2 regions of the Streptomyces hesseae genome follow, and region 2 is predicted to be linked to the other one. Evidence: predicted binding sites of a transcription regulator. Region 2 holds the regulator's gene; the other holds the start of a gene.
The links. The regulator HrcA, encoded in region 2, represses chaperone genes, less so after heat shock. The targets are predictions, from matches to a motif close to TTNGCACTCNGNNNNNCNGAGTGCNAA.

Region 1 (9,163 bases), on a different contig from region 2:
ATCTCCCGCCCCGTACGGACCAGCAGCGGCGTGCGCGCCGACTGCTCCAGGGCCTTCATCTGCTGACTGACGGCGGGCTGGGTGCAGCCGAGCTCCCGGGCCGCGGCCGAGAACGAACCGGTGGCGGCCACCGCGCGCAGCACCCTCAGATGACGTGCCTCGATCATAGAACCGAGCATAAGGCCACCTTGGGGTCGATGCGAAATATTCGCTCGACGCTTTGAGGGCGCGCCGCTTAGGCTCGTTCCATGGATCGCGCCACGGCTTCCCCCATGCGTCTGCTCTCCCTCAACGTCGGCCGGGCCCGGACCTCGGGCGATCGCCCGGGCCATGAGGGCGCCTTCGCCGACGGGCTCGCGAGCGGCATCGACAAGCGCCCCGTCCCCGGCCCGGTCGCCGTGGCCGCCCCCGGCCCGAAGGGCACGGCGGGCAGCGGCCTCGCGGGCGACGCGGTGGTCTCCCTGCGCCATCACGGCGGTGACGACCAGGCGGTCTACGCCTTCGCCCGGGAGGACCTCGACGGCTGGGAGCGCGCGCTGGGCCGCCCGCTGCCCCACGGCGCCTTCGGGGAGAACCTCACCACCCTCGGGGTCGACGTCAACGGCGCGCGCATCGGAGAGCGTTGGCGCATAGGTACGGATCTGCTGCTGGAGGTCACCTCTCCGCGCATCCCCTGCCGCGTCTTCGCCGACTGGCTGGGCGAGTCGGGCTGGATCCGCCGCTTCACCCAGGAAGCCGCGCCCGGGGCGTATCTGCGTGTCATCGAGCCCGGAGAGATCCGCGCGGGCGACACCATCACCGTCGTCCACCGCCCCGCGCACGAGGTGACCGTCTCCTACGCCTTCCGCGCGCTGACGACGGATCAGGCGCTGCGGGCCGGTCTCCTCGCGGCGGGCGACGCGCTCCACCCCGAGCTGCTGGAGAAGGCCCTGGCGTACAGGGAACGTCAGAATCGCGCCGACGCGCGACCCGAGGGACGGGCCGAGGAGGGGGAAGGCAGCCGGGAGGGTGTGCCGGGCACTAACGTTCCCGTATGACGACTGCACTGATCACGGGAGCCACCGCGGGCATCGGCGCGGCCTTCGCCCGGCGGCTGGCGGCCGACGGACACAATCTGGTCATCGTGGCCCGCGATGAGAAGCGGCTGAGCGAACAGGCGACGGAGCTCCACGACCGCCACCGCGTGGAGGTGGAGGTGCTCCGCGCCGACCTGTCGCGGGAGGAGGACATCGCGGCGGTCGAGGCCCGGCTCTCGGATCGCAAGAACCCGGTCGACCTGCTGGTCAACAACGCGGGCTTCGGCAACAAGGGCCGCTATCTCGAGGTCCCGATGGCCGACGAGCTGACGATGCTCAAGGTGCACTGCGAGGCGGTGCTGCGGCTGACCTCGGCCGCGGCGGCCGGCATGCGGGAGCGCAGGCGCGGCGGTGTGGTCAACGTGGCCTCGGTCGCCGCGTTCGTCCCCCGGGGGACGTACGGGGCGAGCAAGGCGTGGGTGGTGCAGTTCACCCAGGGCGCCGCGCGGGATCTGGCGGGCAGCGGGGTGCGGATGATGGCGCTCTGCCCCGGCTTCGTCCGCACCGAGTTCCACCAGCGGGCCGGCATGGGGACGGACAACGTGCCCGGCTGGATGTGGCTGGACGCCGACAAGCTGGTCGACGCGGCGCTGAAGGACCTCGCCCGGGGGAAGGCACTGTCCATTCCCGACCCGCGCTACAAGGCGCTGACCGGTCTGCTGAAGCTGGCGCCCCGCCGCGCGGTCTCGCGCGCCGGCTCGTCGACGGGCCGCCGCTACGGGCCCAACTGACGGCACCACAACGGACCGGGGCCCGGCCTCCCACGAGGGAGGCCGGGCCCCGGCCGTATCACCCGAATGGGCGAAGGGTGCGTCAGTGGGCGTGGCCGTGACCGTGACCGGCCTCGGCGGGCTCCTCTTCCTTCTTCTCGACGACCAGGGTCTCGGTCGTGAGCAGCAGGGAGGCGATGGACGCGGCGTTCTCCAGGGCGGAGCGGGTGACCTTGACCGGGTCGATGACACCGGCCTTCACCAGGTCGCCGTACTCGCCGGTCGCGGCGTTGAAGCCCTGGCCCTTGTCGAGCTCCGCCACCTTGGAGGTGATGACGTAGCCCTCGAGGCCGGCGTTCTCGGCGATCCAGCGCAGCGGCTCGACGGCGGCGCGGCGGACGACGGAGACACCGGTGGCCTCGTCGCCCTCCTTGCCCAGGTTGTCCTCGAGGACCTTGACGGCGTGGACCAGAGCGGAGCCACCACCGGAGACGATGCCCTCCTCGACCGCGGCGCGGGTCGCGGAGATGGCGTCCTCCAGACGGTGCTTGCGCTCCTTGAGCTCGACCTCGGTGGCCGCACCCACGCGGATGACGCAGACGCCACCGGCGAGCTTGGCGAGGCGCTCCTGGAGCTTCTCGCGGTCCCAGTCCGAGTCGGTGGACTCGATCTCGGCCTTGATCTGGGCGACGCGGCCCGCGACGTCCTCGGAGTTGCCGCCACCGTCGACGATGGTGGTGTCGTCCTTGGTGATGGTCACGCGGCGGGCGGTGCCCAGCACGTCCAGACCGGCCTGGTCGAGCTTGAGGCCGACCTCCTCGGCGATGACGGTGGCACCGGTGAGGGTGGCCATGTCGCCCAGCATCGCCTTGCGGCGGTCGCCGAAGCCCGGGGCCTTGACGGCCACGGCGTTGAAGGTGCCACGGATCTTGTTGACGACCAGGGTCGACAGGGCCTCGCCCTCGACGTCCTCGGCGATGATCAGCAGCGGCTTGGAGCCACCCGCCTGGATGATCTTCTCCAGCAGCGGGAGGAGGTCCTGGATGGAGGAGATCTTGCCCTGGTGGATCAGGATGTACGGGTCGTCGAGGACGGCCTCCATACGCTCCTGGTCGGTGACCATGTACGGCGAGAGGTAACCCTTGTCGAAGGCCATGCCCTCGGTGAAGTCCAGCTCCAGGCCGAAGGTGTTGGACTCCTCGACGGTGATGACACCGTCCTTGCCGACCTTGTCCATGGCCTCGGCGATCAGCTCGCCGACCTGCTTGTCCTGCGCGGACAGCGCGGCGACGGCGGCGATGTCGGCCTTGTCCTCGATCGGACGGGCGGTGGCCAGGAGCTCCTCGGAGACGGCCTTGACGGCGGCGTCGATGCCCTTCTTCAGGGAGGCCGGGGAGGCGCCGGCGGCGACGTTGCGCAGACCCTCGCGGACCAGCGCCTGGGCCAGCACGGTGGCGGTGGTGGTGCCGTCACCCGCGATGTCGTTGGTCTTGGTCGCCACCTCCTTGACGAGCTGGGCGCCCAGGTTCTCGTACGCGTCGTCGAGCTCGACCTCGCGCGCGATGGTGACACCGTCGTTGGTGATGGTGGGGGCGCCGAACTTCTTGTCGATGACGACGTTGCGGCCCTTGGGACCGATCGTCACCTTCACGGTGTCGGCGAGCTTGTTGACGCCGCGCTCAAGGGCGCGACGGGCGTCCTCGTCGAACTTCAGGGTCTTGGCCATGGGGTACGTATCCTTCGCCGGGTCTCAAAACGAACCGCGCCCCCGGCGCCCGGCTGTGCAGGCACGGGAACCAGGGGCACTGTTCACAAGCTTCGAAGGCTCAGGGAGCCTCGGGTGAACTACTTCTCGATGATCGCGAGAACGTCGCGAGCCGAGAGGACGAGGTACTCGTCACCGTTGTACTTCACCTCGGTGCCGCCGTACTTGCTGTAGAGCACGACGTCGCCGACCTTCACGTCGAGCGGCAGGCGCTCGCCGTTCTCGAAGCGGCCCGGGCCAACGGCCAGGACAGCGCCCTCCTGGGGCTTCTCCTTGGCGGTGTCCGGAATGACCAGGCCGGAGGCCGTGGTCTGCTCTGCGTCGAGCGGCTGGACCACGATGCGGTCCTCGAGCGGCTTGATGGCAACCTTGGAGCTGGCGGTCGTCACGATCCGACCTCCCCCTTCGGAGATCTCACGGGGTTAACTGTCTGAGGTGGCGACCAGGAGGCCCGTCGTCGCGGGTGCCGGAACCTGCCCGTCGCTGTGTTTGGCACTCACCGGTGGAGAGTGCCAACGGAGCCGAGACTATGACGCGGTTAGCACTCGGTCAAGCGGAGTGCCAATTCGGCGTGCGGCGAGCTTTGATCTACCCCGTGGACGGAGCGGTACTCCTGCGGTCCGGTCCGGCCCTTCAGAGGTAGTCCTCCAGCCGGGCCACCGTGAAGCCCTGCGCCTGGATGCTGCGCAGCATGTTGGTCACCATCCTGGTCATCGTGGTGCCCTTGAGCTCCTGGGGCCCGCGGAAGTGGGCCAGGACGATGTCGCCGGGCCGGAGCCCGCCGCCCTCCGCGTAGCGCATGTCGTTGATCTGCATCGTCGCCTCCCACAGCACGACCGCGCGCACCCCGCAGCCGGCCGCGGCGGTGAGCGTGGCGTCGTTGTAGTTGCCGTAGGGCGGGCGGAAGAGGGCCGGGCGGCCGCCGAACCGCTTCGCCAGGGCGTCCTGCTGCCCGCAGATCTCGCGCTTCTGCGCCTCGGCGGAGAGAGTGCGCAGATTGGGGTGGGAGAGGGTGTGGTTGTCGATGCCGTTGCCGAGGGCGCGGAGCTTCTCGAAGTAGCCGTAGCCGGCGCCCGCGCGGGCGATGTCGTCCGTCAGGAACATCGTGAACGGCACCTTGAGGTCCGCCGCCATCCTGAGGAACTCCGGGTCCTTCTCGGCCCCGTCGTCGAAGGTCACGAAGACGACCTTGTCCTGGGTGGGCACGCGCCGGATCACCTGCGGCGTCGCGCCCGGCCGGAACCCGTCGGTGAGCTTCTTCGCGGGCGGGGCCGGGGGCGGGGCCAGCGGCTTGTCCAGGCCCCAGCGGCGGTACGCGTCGGGTGCCGCCGGGGAGGCGGGGGCGGAGGAGGGCGCGGTGGGCGTCCCGGCCGCCTTGTGCGGCTTCTCCGGGCCGCCGGAGGACGAGCCGGAGCATCCGGCGAGGACGCCGGTCAGCAGCAGGGCGGCGGAGGCGAGGGCGGCGGCGCGTATTCGGCCGGAAACAGACGTGCTCACATACACGATTCTTGTTCACTCGTTCGAGGACCGCACGGGCCCCCTCACCCTCCTCCCGCTGCCCGCGCCACGGGAGGTGGCGCGAGAATGAGACACGTGCCCGCACCGAACGCCCCCGCCACCGATGCCTTCGTCGCCCTTCTGACCGACGAGGGCCGCGCCCTCCTCGACGAGCTGCGCGACTTCGACCCCGCCCAGGAGCTCGCCACGGCGACCCGGCTGCGCCGCGACCACCCCGCCGAGCTGGTGTCGGCGGCCATCGGCCAGGCCCGGCTGCGGCAGCGCGCGGTCGCCAAGTTCGGCGCCGAGGACGCGTACCGCATGTTCTTCACCCCGAACGGCGTCGAGCAGGCCACACGGGCCGGCGTCGCCGCCTACCGGGCCCGGCGCTTCGAAGCCCTCGGCGTGCGCCGGCTGGCCGACCTGTGCTGTGGCATCGGCGGCGACGCGATCGCGCTGGCCCGCGCCGGCATCGAGGTGCTCGCCGTCGACCGCGACCCGCTGACCTGCGAGGTCGCCCGCGCCAACGCCGCCGCCCTGGGCCTGTCCGAGCTGATCGAGGTGCGCTGCGCGGATGTCGCCGAGATCGACACCTCGTCCTACGACGCCGTCTTCGTCGACCCCGCGCGGCGCGGCGGCCGGGGCCGGATCTTCGACCCGGAGGCGTACTCGCCCCCGCTGTCCTGGGCGATCGAGGCGGCCCGTACGGCCCCCCACGCGGCCCTGAAGATCGCCCCTGGGGTGCCCCACGAGGCGGTGCCCGAGGACGCGGAGGCCGAGTGGATCTCGGATGGCGGCGATGTGAAGGAGGCCGTGCTGTGGTTCGGCACGGACGCCGGCACGCGCCGGGCGACCCTGCTGCCGGGCGGCGCGTCCCTGGTGGGCCGGGGCCTGCCGGACCCGGCCGTACGGCCCGTGGGCCGCTACCTCTACGAACCGGACGGCGCGGTCATCCGCGCGCACCTGGTGGCGGAGGCCGCTGCGGAGCTGGGCGACAGCGGTCCGGACGGCGGCCTGATCGACGAGACGATCGCGTATGTGACGAGCGACGAGCTGCGGCCGACGGACTACGCCACGGCGTACGAGATCACGGATGTGCTGCCGTTCAACCTGAAGAAGCTCAAGGCGATCGTGCGGGAGCGCGGCATCGGGATCGCCGTCATCAAGAAGCGCGGATCGGCGGTGGAGCCGGAGGAACTGCGCAAGAAGCTCAAGCTCTCCGGCCCCCACTCGTGCGTCATCGTGCTGACGCGAGTGGCGGGGGCGCCGGCCATGCTGCTGGGGCAGCCGGTCCGGGCGTAGCCCCGCCGCCTCACTCGTAGAGGTTCTGCTTGCTCAGCTCGTGGACGTGGTCGTGGTCATGCGCGTGCCCATGACCATGGCCGTGCTCGTGGTCGTGGTCATGGCCCTCCTCGCCCGGCACGTGCGTCTCCGTCACCGGCAGCGACGAGTCCGCCGACAGGTCCCACGACGAGGCGGCGCGGCCCCGGGCGACCATCTCGGCGCCCAGCGCGGCCACCATCGCGCCGTTGTCGGTGCACAGCTTCGGCCGCGGCACGCGCAGGGTGATGCCCGCGTCCTCGCAGCGGCGCTGGGCCATGGCGCGCAGGCGGGTGTTGGCGGCGACGCCGCCGCCGATCATCAGGTGGTCCACGCCATGGTCCTTGCAGGCGCGGACGGCCTTGCGGGTCAGGACGTCGACGACCGCCTCCTGGAAGGAGGCCGCGACGTCCGCGACCGGCACGTTCTCGCCGGCCGCGCGCTTGGCCTCGATCCAGCGGGCGACGGCGGTCTTCAGGCCGGAGAAGGAGAAGTCGTATATGGGGTCGCGGGGGCCGGTCAGGCCGCGCGGGAAGCGGATGGCGTCGGGGTTGCCCTCGCGGGCGTAGCGGTCGATGACCGGGCCGCCGGGGAAGCCCAGGTTCAGCACCCGGGCGATCTTGTCGAAGGCCTCGCCCGCCGCGTCGTCGATGGTCGAGCCGAGCGGCCGGACGTCCGAGGTGATGTCGGGCGCCAGCAGCAGGGACGAGTGGCCGCCGCTCACCAGCAGGGCCATCGTGGGCTCGGGCAGGGCGCCGTGCTCCAGCTGGTCCACGCAGATGTGCGAGGCGAGGTGGTTGACGCCGTAGAGGGGCTTGCCCAGCGCGTAGGCGTACGCCTTCGCCGCGGAGACGCCGACGAGCAGGGCGCCCGCGAGGCCGGGGCCGGCGGTGACCGCGATGCCGTCGAGGTCCTTCGCGCTGACGCCCGCCTCCTTCAGCGCGCGCTGGATGGTCGGGACCATCGCCTCCAGGTGCGCCCGGCTGGCGACCTCAGGGACGACGCCGCCGAAGCGGGCGTGCTCGTCGACGCTGGACGCGACCGCGTCGGCGAGCAGCGTGTGGCCGCGGACGATACCGACGCCGGTCTCGTCGCACGAGGTTTCGATGCCGAGGACGAGGGGTTCGTCAGTCTTGCGAGCCATGGGACATTCCTTGCACTGCGGACAGGGGATCGGAGAGGCGCATCACGAGCGCGTCGATGTTGCCGGGCTGGTAGTAGCCGCGGCGCACACCCAGGGGCTCGAAGCCGAAGCGTTCGTAGAGGCGCTGGGCGCGGGTGTTGTCGACGCGCACTTCGAGCAGCACCTCACGGCACTCGAAGGCGTTCGCGGTGGTGAGGAGCTCGGTCAGCAGCCGGGCGCCGAGGCCCGTGCTCCAGTACTCCCTGGCCACGGCGATGGTCTGCACGTCGCCGGTGCCGTCGACGGCGGCGAGGCCCGCGTAGCCGACGACCCTGGCCGCCCCGGCCTCGTCGACGACCTCCGCGACGACGTAGCGGCGGTTGGCGTTGGCCCCGCGCGCGTGGGCGAGCTCCGACCAGAACAGGCCCTTGGACCAGGCGTCGTGCGGGAACAGCGCGCGCTCCAGCTCCAGCACGGGCGCGATGTCCCACCAGCGCATCTCACGGACGCGGACGGTGGCGGCGGCTGCGGCGGCGGCCGCTTCTGCTGGCCCGGTCACTGCGGGGTGACCACCTTGTAGTTGGCCGGCACCTGGGCGTCGGGGCGGCGCAGGTACAGCGGCTGGTCCGGCAGGAACTCCCCGCCCGTGCGGAGCTTCTCGGCGGCCAGCGCCGCCAGCGAGGCCGCCGACTGGTGCTGCGGCAGCTCCTCGCGTACGTCCGAGAAGGCGTCCCGGTAGAGCACCGCGCCCGCGCCGACGGCGGTCAGGCCCGCGAGTCTCTCGGTGAGCTCGGCGGGGCGGTCCACGGCGGGCTCGGTGATCCGGGTCCGGGCGTCGGCGTAGCGCGCCCAGTAGACCTCCTTGCGGCGGGCGTCCGTCGCCACGACGAACTCCCCCGTGAGCCCCTGCTGCCCGGCGGCGTACGCGATGCCGTCCAGCGTGCACAGGCCGTGGACGGGAACGGACAGGGTGGCGCCGAAGGTGGCGGCCGTGACGATGCCGACGCGCAGACCGGTGTACGGGCCGGGGCCCACGCCCACGACGATCCCGGTGACGGCGTCGAGCTCGGTGCCCGCCTCGCGGAGGACACGGTCGACGGCGGGCAGCAGCAGTTCCCCGTGCCGACGGGCGTCCACCTGGGTCGACTCGGCGACGACGGACTCGCCGTCGTGGAGGGCGACGGTGACGGCGGGGGTGGCGGTATCCAGAGCGAGCAGCAGCACGTGACAAGCCTACGGCGCACCATGGGGCGGGCGGCGCGCGCATGGGCCCCGAGCCGGGGGCGCGGCGGGGGCGCGGGCGGGTGCTACGGTCAGCCGCATGGCCGTACGAAGCCGCGGTACGGCCGCTCCGTACGGGCCGGCACGCCGGCGCCGGGACGACGGCGGGACAGCGGCGACAGCACACAGCAGCACAGCAGCACGCGGGACGAAAGGTGCGCAGCGTGGCACGTAGCAGCTCGGGGATCATCGTGGCCACGCTCACCGTGGCGGCCCTGGCCGGGGTCGGTTTCCTGGCCGTCCAGGCCGAGGCCGCGCCCGACCACCCCGCCACGCACGCCTCGGGCCAGACCGCCGGCAAGGCGAAGGACGGGGATCAGGGCAAGGACAAGGCCACCGGCGCCACCGGGCAGGAGCAGGGCAAGGCGCCGAACGCGATCCCGGAGAACTC
Region 2 (9,163 bases):
GCCGCATCCTCCAGCGCGGGCTGCTCCCGCGCCGCGTCGCCGAGATCCCGGGCATCGACAAGGCCGTCGTCTACGAACCCCGCGGCGACGCGGCCGCCGGCGGCGACTTCTACGACGTCTTCGCCGCCGGCCGCGGCCGCTGGTGCTTCGCCCTCGGCGACGTCTGCGGCAGCGGCCCCGAGGCCGCCGTGACCACCGGCCTCGTCCGCCCCTGGCTGCGGCTCCTCGCCAAGGAGGGGTACGGCGTCGGCGACGTCCTCACCCGGCTCAACCGGATGCTCGGCGAGGAGGCGGCCGAAGCGGAGACCGCCGGTACGGGCCCGCGCTTCCTCTCCCTCCTCTACGGCGAGCTCGCGCCCCACCGCGACGGCGTCCGCTGCACCCTCGCCAGCGCCGGCCACCCGCTGCCGCTGCTCCTGCGCCCCGACGGGTCGGTGCGCAGCGTGGCGGCGCCGCAGATGCTCCTGGGCGTCGTCGACGACGTCGGCTACGGCAGCCAGGCCTTCGACCTGGCGCACGGCGACACCCTGCTGTGCGTCACCGACGGCGTCACCGAGCGCAAGGCCGGAAACCGCCTCTTCGACGACGGCGACGGCCTCGCCGCCGCCCTCGCGGGCTGCGCGGGCCTCACGGCCGAGGGCGTCGCCGGGCGCATCCGCCGCGCCGTCCACGGCTTCGCGCCGACCCCGCCGGACGACGACCTGGCCCTGCTGGTGATCCGGGCGGAGTGAGACGGGGACGGCGCGGCATGCCGGACAATGGACGGTATGCCTTCCGTACTGCCCGATGGTGAGCCCATGCCCGAGGACGGGTCCCTGCCCCGCCATGCCCTCGACGGCTCCGGGCAGCGGCCCCTCGGCTTCTATCTGCACGTCCCGTACTGCGCCACCCGCTGCGGCTACTGCGACTTCAACACCTACACCGCGAACGAGCTGCGCGGCTCCGGCGGCGCCCTCGCCTCCCGCGACAACTACGCGGAGACGGTCGCCGAGGAGATCCGCCTGGCCCGCAAGGTGCTCGGCGACGACCCGCGCCCGGTCGAGACGGTCTTCGTGGGCGGCGGCACGCCCACGCTGCTGCCCGCCGCCGACCTGGGCCGGATGCTCGCCGCCATCCGCGACGAGTTCGGGCTCGCGCCCGGCGCCGAGGTCACCACGGAGGCCAACCCCGAGTCCGTCGACCCCCGCTACCTGGAGGAGCTGCGGGCCGCCGGCTTCAACCGCGTCTCCTTCGGCATGCAGAGCGCCCGGCAGCACGTCCTGAAGATCCTCGACCGTACGCACACCCCGGGCCGCCCGGAGGCCTGCGTGGCCGAGGCGCGCGCGGCGGGCTTCGAGCACGTCAACCTCGACCTGATCTACGGCACGCCGGGCGAGAGCGACGACGACTGGCGCGCCTCCCTGGACGCGGTCATCGGCGCGGGCCCCGACCACGTCTCGGCCTACGCCCTGATCGTCGAGGAGGGCACACAGCTCGCGCGGCGCATCCGGCGGGGCGAGGTGCCCATGACCGACGACGACGTCCACGCGGACCGCTATCTGATCGCCGAGGAGGCGCTCTCGGGTGCGGGATTCTCCTGGTACGAGGTCTCGAACTGGGCGACGAGCGAGGCGGGCCGCTGCCGTCACAACGAGCTCTACTGGCGCGGCGCGGACTGGTGGGGCGCGGGCCCCGGCGCCCACTCCCACGTGGGGGGCGTGCGGTGGTGGAACGTCAAGCACCCCGGCGCGTACGCCCAGGCCCTGAGCGAGGGCCGCTCCCCGGGAGCGGGCCGTGAGCTCCTCGCCGAGGAGGACCGGCGGGTCGAGCGGATCCTGCTGGAGCTGCGGCTGGAGGAGGGGTGCCCGCTGTCACTCCTGAAGCCGGCCGGCGCGGCGGCGGCCGCGCGGGCGCTGGCGGACGGCCTCCTGCGGCCCGAGGCGTACGAGCGGGGGAGCGCGGCGCTGACGCTGCGCGGTCGTCTGCTGGCCGACGCGGTCGTCCGCGACCTGGTGGACTGAGGTCCGCTGCCGGGTGCGGCCCGGTGGTCGGCTTGTGCCCACCCGTTCCGCCCTGCGGAACGCCTGCCCACAAGCCGGCCCGCTATCCCGCCGTCACGAAGTCGATCAGCTCCTCGACCCTCCCGAGGAGCTGGGGCTCCAGGTCCTTGTACGACCGCACGCCGGAAAGGATCCGCTGCCAGGCGGCCCCCGTGTTCTCCGGCCACCCCAGCGCCCGGCACACGCCCGTCTTCCAGTCCTGCCCGCGCGGCACGGACGGCCAGGCGGGAATCCCCACCGACGCCGGTTTCACGGCCTCCCAGACGTCCACGTACGGGTGACCCACGACCAGCACGTGCGCGGATTCCCCCGTCACCTCCGCCGCGATCCGTGACTCCTTCGAGCCCGGCACCAGGTGGTCGACCAGGACGCCGAGCCGGGCGTCGGGGCCCGGGGCGAAGGAACGGACGATCGACGGGAGGTCGTCGACGCCCTCCAGGTACTCGACGACCACGCCCTCGATGCGCAGGTCGTCGCCCCACACGCGCTCCACGAGCTCCGCGTCGTGCCGGCCCTCGACGTAGATGCGGCCCGCGCGGGCGACCCGGGCGCGGGCGCCGGGGACGGCGAGGGAGCCGGAGGCGGTACGGGCGGGGGCCGCCGGGGGAGCCGCGAGCGGGCGGACGAGGGTGACGACCCGGCCGTCCAGCAGGAACCCGCGCGGCTCCATCGGGAACACCCGGCACTTGCCGAAGCGGTCCTCCAGCGTCACCGTCGGCCCCTGGGCCGTCTTCTCGCAACGGATCACCGCCCCGCAGAAACCGGTCGTGACCTCCTCGACCACGAGACCCGGCTCGGCCGGGACCTCGGGAACGGGGGCGGACCGCTTCCACGGCGGAGTGAGATCAGGGCTGTACCGCTTGCTCCACATGCGGGCCATTCTGGTTCAAGATCCACACCCCGGTCACGACACGCCGAAGCGCTCCGCCAGCGCGTCGCGCTGCGCCCGTACGAACGCCGCGTCCACCACCGCGCCGTGCCCCGGCACGTACACCGCGTCGTCCCCGCCGAGGGACAGCAGCCGGTCCAGGGCCGCCGGCCAGGCGTGCGGGAGGGCGTCCGGGCCCGCCTGCGGCTCGCCGGACTCCTCGACGACGTCGCCGCAGAAGACGACCTCACGTTCCCCCGCGACCAGTACGGCCAGGTCGTGCGCCGTGTGCCCCGGGCCGATGTTGGCGAGCAGCACCCGCCGCCCGCCGCCGAGGTCGACCGTGAGCTCCCCGGACACCGGGTGGTGGGGGATGACGAGGAGGTCCACGGCCTCCGCCGCGGTGTCGGGGTCCATGCCGTGCCGGACCGCGTCGTGCCGCAGCTCCTCCCGCTCCCGCGCCATCAGCCCCTCGGCGCCCACCGCCGCGTGCACCTGGACGCCGGAGAACGCGGCCGTGCCCAGGACGTGGTCGAAGTGGGGGTGGGTGAGTGCGATGTGCGTCACGGGGAGCCCGAAGAGCTCCTGCACCTCGCGGCGGATCTCCACCCCCTCGTGGAGCGACGAACCCGTGTCGACGACGAGCACGCCGTCCGTCCCCGCGATCGCCCCGACGGTCGCGTCCCAGCCCGGCAACCTGCGGCGTACCACCCCCGGCGCGAGCCGTTCCCAGTGCTCCCCGCCGGCCGGCGCGGTGCCGGAATCCCCTTGCGTCTGCATACCGTGACGCTAGCGGCAGGACGGTACGGTTGCCTGCCCGGCGGCGGGCCGGGAAGGCGCCCGGAGGCTCGCGGCGAGGACGGCCCTTGCCCTTGCCGTGGGGCCCGGCCGTACACTGGCTGGAGGGATCTGGCACTCGTGACCATTGAGTGCCAGGGGTGAAGACCCTGTGAGACCCCGGTAAGAAACCGTAGGGACCTTACGGACCCGTATGGCCCCGTACGGTCGTACGACGGCTGGACCACTGGACTGGAGGTGCGCGCGAGATGCTGAGCGAACGCAGGCTCGAGGTATTGCGCGCCATCGTCCAGGACTACGTCGGCACCGAGGAGCCCGTCGGCTCCAAGGCGCTCACCGAGCGGCACAAGCTGGGCGTCTCCCCGGCCACGGTGCGCAACGACATGGCCGCGCTCGAGGAGGAGGGCTTCATCGCCCAGCCCCACACGAGCGCCGGCCGTATCCCGACCGACAAGGGCTACCGCCTCTTCGTCGACAGGCTCGCGGGCGTCAAGCCCCTGTCGACGCCGGAGCGGCGCGCCATCCATAGCTTCCTGGACAGCGCCGTCGATCTGGACGACGTGGTGGCCCGTACCGTCCGGCTGCTGGCGCAGCTGACGCGTCAGGTCGCCGTGGTGCAGTACCCCTCGCTGACCCGTTCGACGGTGCGTCATGTCGAGCTGCTCTCCCTGGCCCCGGCCCGGGTGATGCTCGTCCTGATCACCGACACCGGGCGGGTCGAGCAGCGCATGGTCGACTGCCCGGCGCCGGTCGGTGAGAACGCGCTGGCGGATCTGCGCGCGCGGCTGAACAGCCGCGTCGTGGGCCGCCGGTTCACGGATGTGCCGCAGCTGGTGCAGGACCTCCCCGAGTCCTTCGAGAAGGATGATCGCGGAACCGTTTCGACAGTCCTCTCGACCCTGCTGGAGACGCTGGTCGAGGAGACCGAGGAGCGGTTGATGATCGGCGGTACCGCCAATCTCACTCGTTTCGGTCATGACTTCCCGCTGACGATCCGGCCCGTGCTGGAGGCGCTGGAGGAGCAGGTCGTGCTGCTCAAGCTGCTCGGCGAGGCCAAGGGCTCGGAGATGACCGTACGCATCGGTCATGAGAACGCCCATGAGGGGCTGAACTCCACATCCGTGGTCGCCGTCGGCTACGGTTCGGGCGGCGAGGCCGTCGCCAAACTCGGCGTGGTCGGACCGACCCGCATGGACTACCCCGGAACGATGGGAGCGGTACGCGCAGTGGCACGTTACGTCGGACAGATCCTGGCGGAGTCGTAAGTGGCCACGGATTACTACGCGATCCTGGGCGTCCGGCGCGACGCCTCCCAGGACGAGATCAAGAAGGCCTTCCGCCGTCTCGCGCGCGAGCTCCACCCGGACGTCAATCCGGACCCGAAGACCCAGGAGCGGTTCAAGGAGATCAACGCCGCTTACGAGGTCCTCTCCGACCCGCAGAAGAAGCAGGTCTACGACCTCGGCGGCGACCCCCTGTCCTCCTCGGGCGGCGCGGGTGCGGGCGGTGGCTTCGGCGCGGGCTTCGGCAACTTCTCCGACATCATGGACGCCTTCTTCGGCCAGGCCTCGCAGCGCGGTCCGCGCTCGCGTACGCGCCGCGGCCAGGACGCCATGATCCGGCTCGAGGTCACCCTGAACGAGTCGGCCTTCGGCACCACCAAGGACATCCAGGTCGACACCGCCGTCGTCTGCACCACGTGCAGCGGCGAGGGCGCGGCCCCGGGCACGTCCGCGCAGACCTGTGACATGTGCCGCGGCCGCGGCGAGGTCTCCCAGGTCACCCGGTCCTTCCTGGGCCAGGTCATGACGTCCCGCCCCTGCCCCCAGTGCCAGGGCTTCGGCACGGTCGTGCCGACCCCGTGCCCGGAGTGCGCCGGCGACGGCCGCGTCCGGTCCCGGCGGAACCTGACGGTGAAGATCCCCGCCGGTGTCGACAACGGCACCCGGATCCAGCTCGCGGGCGAGGGCGAGGTCGGCCCCGGCGGCGGCCCCGCCGGCGACCTCTATGTGGAGATCCACGAGAAGCCCCACCCGGTCTTCCAGCGCCGCGGCGACGATCTCCACTGCACGGTCACCATCCCGATGACGGCGGCCGCGCTCGGCACGAAGGTGCCGCTGGAGACCCTGGACGGCGTCGAGGAGATCGACATCCGCCCGGGCACCCAGTCCGGCCAGTCGATCCCGCTGCACCAGCGCGGCGTCACCCACCTGCGCGGCGGCGGCCGCGGTGACCTCGTCGTCCACGTCGAGGTGACCACGCCGTCCAAGCTGGACCCGCAGCAGGAGGAACTGCTGCGCCAGCTCGCCAAGATGCGCGGCGAGGAGCGTCCGACGGGCGAGTTCAAGCCGGGGCAGCAGGGGCTGTTCTCGCGGCTGAAGGACGCGTTCAACGGCCGTTAGGTCCGATGACCACGGGGTAATCGGGGGCGGAGCCCCCGGTTACCCCACCTGTGACACGATGTGCTCATGGCCCCGTTGAACGGACTGTTCGAGCACCCGATCGTGCAGGCCCCCATGGCCGGCGGCGTCTCCACCCCGGCCCTCGCCGCCGCTGTCAGCGACGCCGGCGGCCTCGGCTTCCTCGCCGCCGGCTACAAGACTCCCGGGGCGATGTACGAGGAGATCAAGCAGCTCCGCGCCCGTACGTCCCGCCCCTTCGGCGTGAACCTCTTCATGCCCCAGCCGCCCGCCGCCGACCCGGCGGCCATCGAGGTCTACGCCGAGCAACTGGCCGGCGAGTCCACCTGGTACCGGACGCCGCTGGGCGAGACCGACCAGGGCTCCGACGACGGCTACGAGGCCAAGCTCGCCGTCCTCCTCGACGACCCCGTCCCCGTCGTCTCCTTCACTTTCGGGTGTCCCGACCGCACGGCCGTGGACGCCCTCGCCAGGGCCGGCACCGTGACCGTGGTGACCGTGACGTCGGCCGCCGAGGCGCTGGCCGCGCGGGAGGCGGGCGCCGACGCGCTCTGCGTCCAGGGCATAGAGGCCGGCGGCCACCAGGGCACCCACCACGACGATCCCCACGCCGACGGCGCGGGCGCCGGGGTCGGCCTGCTGGCGCTCGTGGCCGAGGTCCGGGAGACCGTCCCGCTGCCCGTCGTCGCGACCGGCGGACTGATGCGCGGCGCCCAGGTGGCGGCCGTCCTCGCGGCGGGCGCGAGCGCCGCCCAGCTCGGCACGGCCTTCCTCGCCTGCCCGGAGTCCGGGGCCCACGAGCTGCACAAGCGCGCCCTGACCGATCCGCTGTTCGTCCGCACCGAGCTCACCCGCGCCTTCTCCGGCCGCCCCGCCCGAGGCCTGGTGAACCGTTTCCTCCGGGAGCACGGCCCCTACGCCCCGGCCGCCTACCCCCAGATCCACTATCTGACCTCCGGCCTGCGCAAGGCGGCGGCCGCCGCCGGCGACCCCCAGGGCATGAACCTGTGGGCCGGCCAGGGCCACCGCCTGGCGCGGGAGCTCCCCGCCGGCGATCTGGTACGACTCCTTACGGCCGAACTGGACGCGGCGCGCGTGTCGTTGACCGTGCGGTGACGGCCGGAGGTACGGAAGTGGACACGAGTGTGATCACGAGTGTGATTCGGCGCGGCGAGAGAGCGAGTACGTCATGACAGCCCCGGTCTTCCTGGTCGAGGAGGACGCCCTCACGGGTGTCTTCCCCGGCACCGTCTTCCCGCTGGACGGGCCCGAGGGCCGCCACGCGGTCTCGGTGCGCCGGCTGCGCGTGGGCGAGGAGATCGTCCTGACCGACGGTTCCGGCACGGGCGTCCACGGCACCGTCGCCGCCGTCGAGGGCAAGGACCACCTGGACGTCGCCGTCACCTCCGTACGCTCCGAGCCGGAGCCGCAGCCCCGGATCACCGTCGTCCAGGCCCTGCCCAAGGGCGACCGCGGCGAAGTGGCCGTCGAGACCATGACCGAGACCGGCGTCGACGCGATCGTGCCCTGGTCCGCCTCCCGCTGCGTCACCCAGTGGAAGGGCGACCGCGGCCTGAAGTCCCTGGGCAAGTGGCGCGCGACCGCCCGCGAGGCCGGCAAGCAGGCCCGCCGGCTGCGCTTCCCCTCCGTCGACGAGCTCGCCACCACCCGGCAGGTCGCCCAGCTCCTGGCGGGCGCCGACTTCGCGGCCGTCCTCCACGAGGAGGGCAGCACCCCGCTCGCCACGGCGCCCCTGCCGGAGACCGGCGACATCGTCCTGGTCGTCGGCCCGGAGGGCGGTGTCTCCCCCGAGGAGCTCGCCGCCTTCGCCGAGGCCGGCGCCCACCCCTACCGCCTCGGCCCGAGCGTCCTGCGCACCTCGACCGCCGGCACGGCGGCCGCGGCCCTGCTGCTGGGCCGCACGGGGCGCTGGGGCTGACGGGCAGTGAAGCCGGGGGGCGGACGGCGGGGATGACGACACGGACCCAGCAGGGGATGGCACGGACCCAGCAGCTCCAGACGCGGGACTACGAGCGGATGCTCGACCTCGCCGTCGCCGTTCTGGAGAGCGACGACCCCGAGTCGTCCTGGCAACTGATCACCGCGCAGCTGCTGGAGACGGTGGGCTGCGACTCGGTCACCTTCTCGGTCGTGGACGTGGCCCGGCTGACCGGAAAGGTGGAGGGCTGGGCCCCGCCGCGGCTCGCCGCGTTCGTCGGGGACCTCGTCCAGCGCCGGGTGACCCAGCGCCATCCGCTGGTGTCCTACACCCTGAGCGGCGAGTCCGAGCCGGTGACCGTCGGCGAGATCTACGCCGGCTGGCGGCACACCCAGTGGTACAGCGAGGCGCGCCGGGACTTCGGCATCACCCAGCAGATGGGCCTGCCCCTCCCCGGCGCCCCCGGCACGGCACGGCTGGTGCTCATGGGCCGCGACGGCCGGTTCCGCCCCCAGGACGTGGCCTTCGCCGCCCGCCTCCAGCCCCTGCTCATCGGCGCGGCCAACCACATCCAGGAACTGCGCCGCCTGCGCACCGCCGCGCCCGACCTCACCACCACCCACCCCTCCGGGCACGGCCTGACGCCGCGCGAGCTGACGGTCCTGGGGCTGCTGGCGGAGGGCCTGACGGCGGCGGGGATCGCCCGCCGGCTGACGATCTCGCCGCACACGGTCAACCGCCATCTGGAGAAGATCTACCGGAAGCTCGGCACCAACAACCGTGTCTCCACCGTGCTCCTGGCCCAGCAGGTGGGCATCGTCCCCTGAACCGGCCCCGGGGGTATGGCTGGCCCCACCCCCGGGTGGGTAGTTCTTCCCATCGTGCGGCGGAGGGCCCGCGTGCGACCCTGACAGGGACGCGCGATCGCGCCGACGCCGGCCACGGGGGATTCGACGTCGGCGCGGTCCGTGTCCTCGGGTCTCGGCGTCCTTCCAGCGTTTTCACCGGTGTCCGGGCTCTCTTGGGCGTGATTCCCGCTGCCGGTAGCATGCGGCGGAGGGGGACCGAGAGGGGCGGGCCCGCCATGCCAGGACATCGT

Region 1: the regulator HrcA is predicted to act here: its motif matches at 4,090-4,116, upstream of groES (co-chaperone GroES).

What each region holds. Positions count from the first base shown of each region.
Region 1 is NZ_JAVRFI010000003.1:275,509-284,671, forward strand. It holds gene RM609_RS07140 (LysR family transcriptional regulator) at 1-167, opposite strand, end outside; gene RM609_RS07145 (MOSC domain-containing protein) at 273-1,037, shown strand; gene RM609_RS07150 (SDR family NAD(P)-dependent oxidoreductase) at 1,034-1,807, shown strand; gene groL (chaperonin GroEL) at 1,890-3,512, opposite strand; gene groES (co-chaperone GroES) at 3,632-3,940, opposite strand; gene RM609_RS07165 (polysaccharide deacetylase family protein) at 4,185-5,048, opposite strand; gene RM609_RS07170 (THUMP-like domain-containing protein) at 5,136-6,350, shown strand; gene tsaD (tRNA (adenosine(37)-N6)-threonylcarbamoyltransferase complex transferase subunit TsaD) at 6,361-7,512, opposite strand; gene rimI (ribosomal protein S18-alanine N-acetyltransferase) at 7,496-7,990, opposite strand; gene tsaB (tRNA (adenosine(37)-N6)-threonylcarbamoyltransferase complex dimerization subunit type 1 TsaB) at 8,047-8,715, opposite strand; gene RM609_RS07190 (hypothetical protein) at 8,937-9,163, shown strand, end outside.
Region 2 is NZ_JAVRFI010000014.1:41,344-50,506, forward strand. It holds gene RM609_RS21110 (SpoIIE family protein phosphatase) at 1-731, shown strand, start outside; gene hemW (radical SAM family heme chaperone HemW) at 768-2,000, shown strand; gene RM609_RS21120 (DUF3097 domain-containing protein) at 2,083-2,910, opposite strand; gene RM609_RS21125 (MBL fold metallo-hydrolase) at 2,944-3,687, opposite strand; gene hrcA (heat-inducible transcriptional repressor HrcA) at 3,954-4,970, shown strand; gene dnaJ (molecular chaperone DnaJ) at 4,971-6,107, shown strand; gene RM609_RS21140 (nitronate monooxygenase) at 6,174-7,241, shown strand; gene RM609_RS21145 (16S rRNA (uracil(1498)-N(3))-methyltransferase) at 7,315-8,064, shown strand; gene RM609_RS21150 (response regulator transcription factor) at 8,097-8,891, shown strand; gene RM609_RS21155 (helix-turn-helix transcriptional regulator) at 9,149-9,163, shown strand, end outside.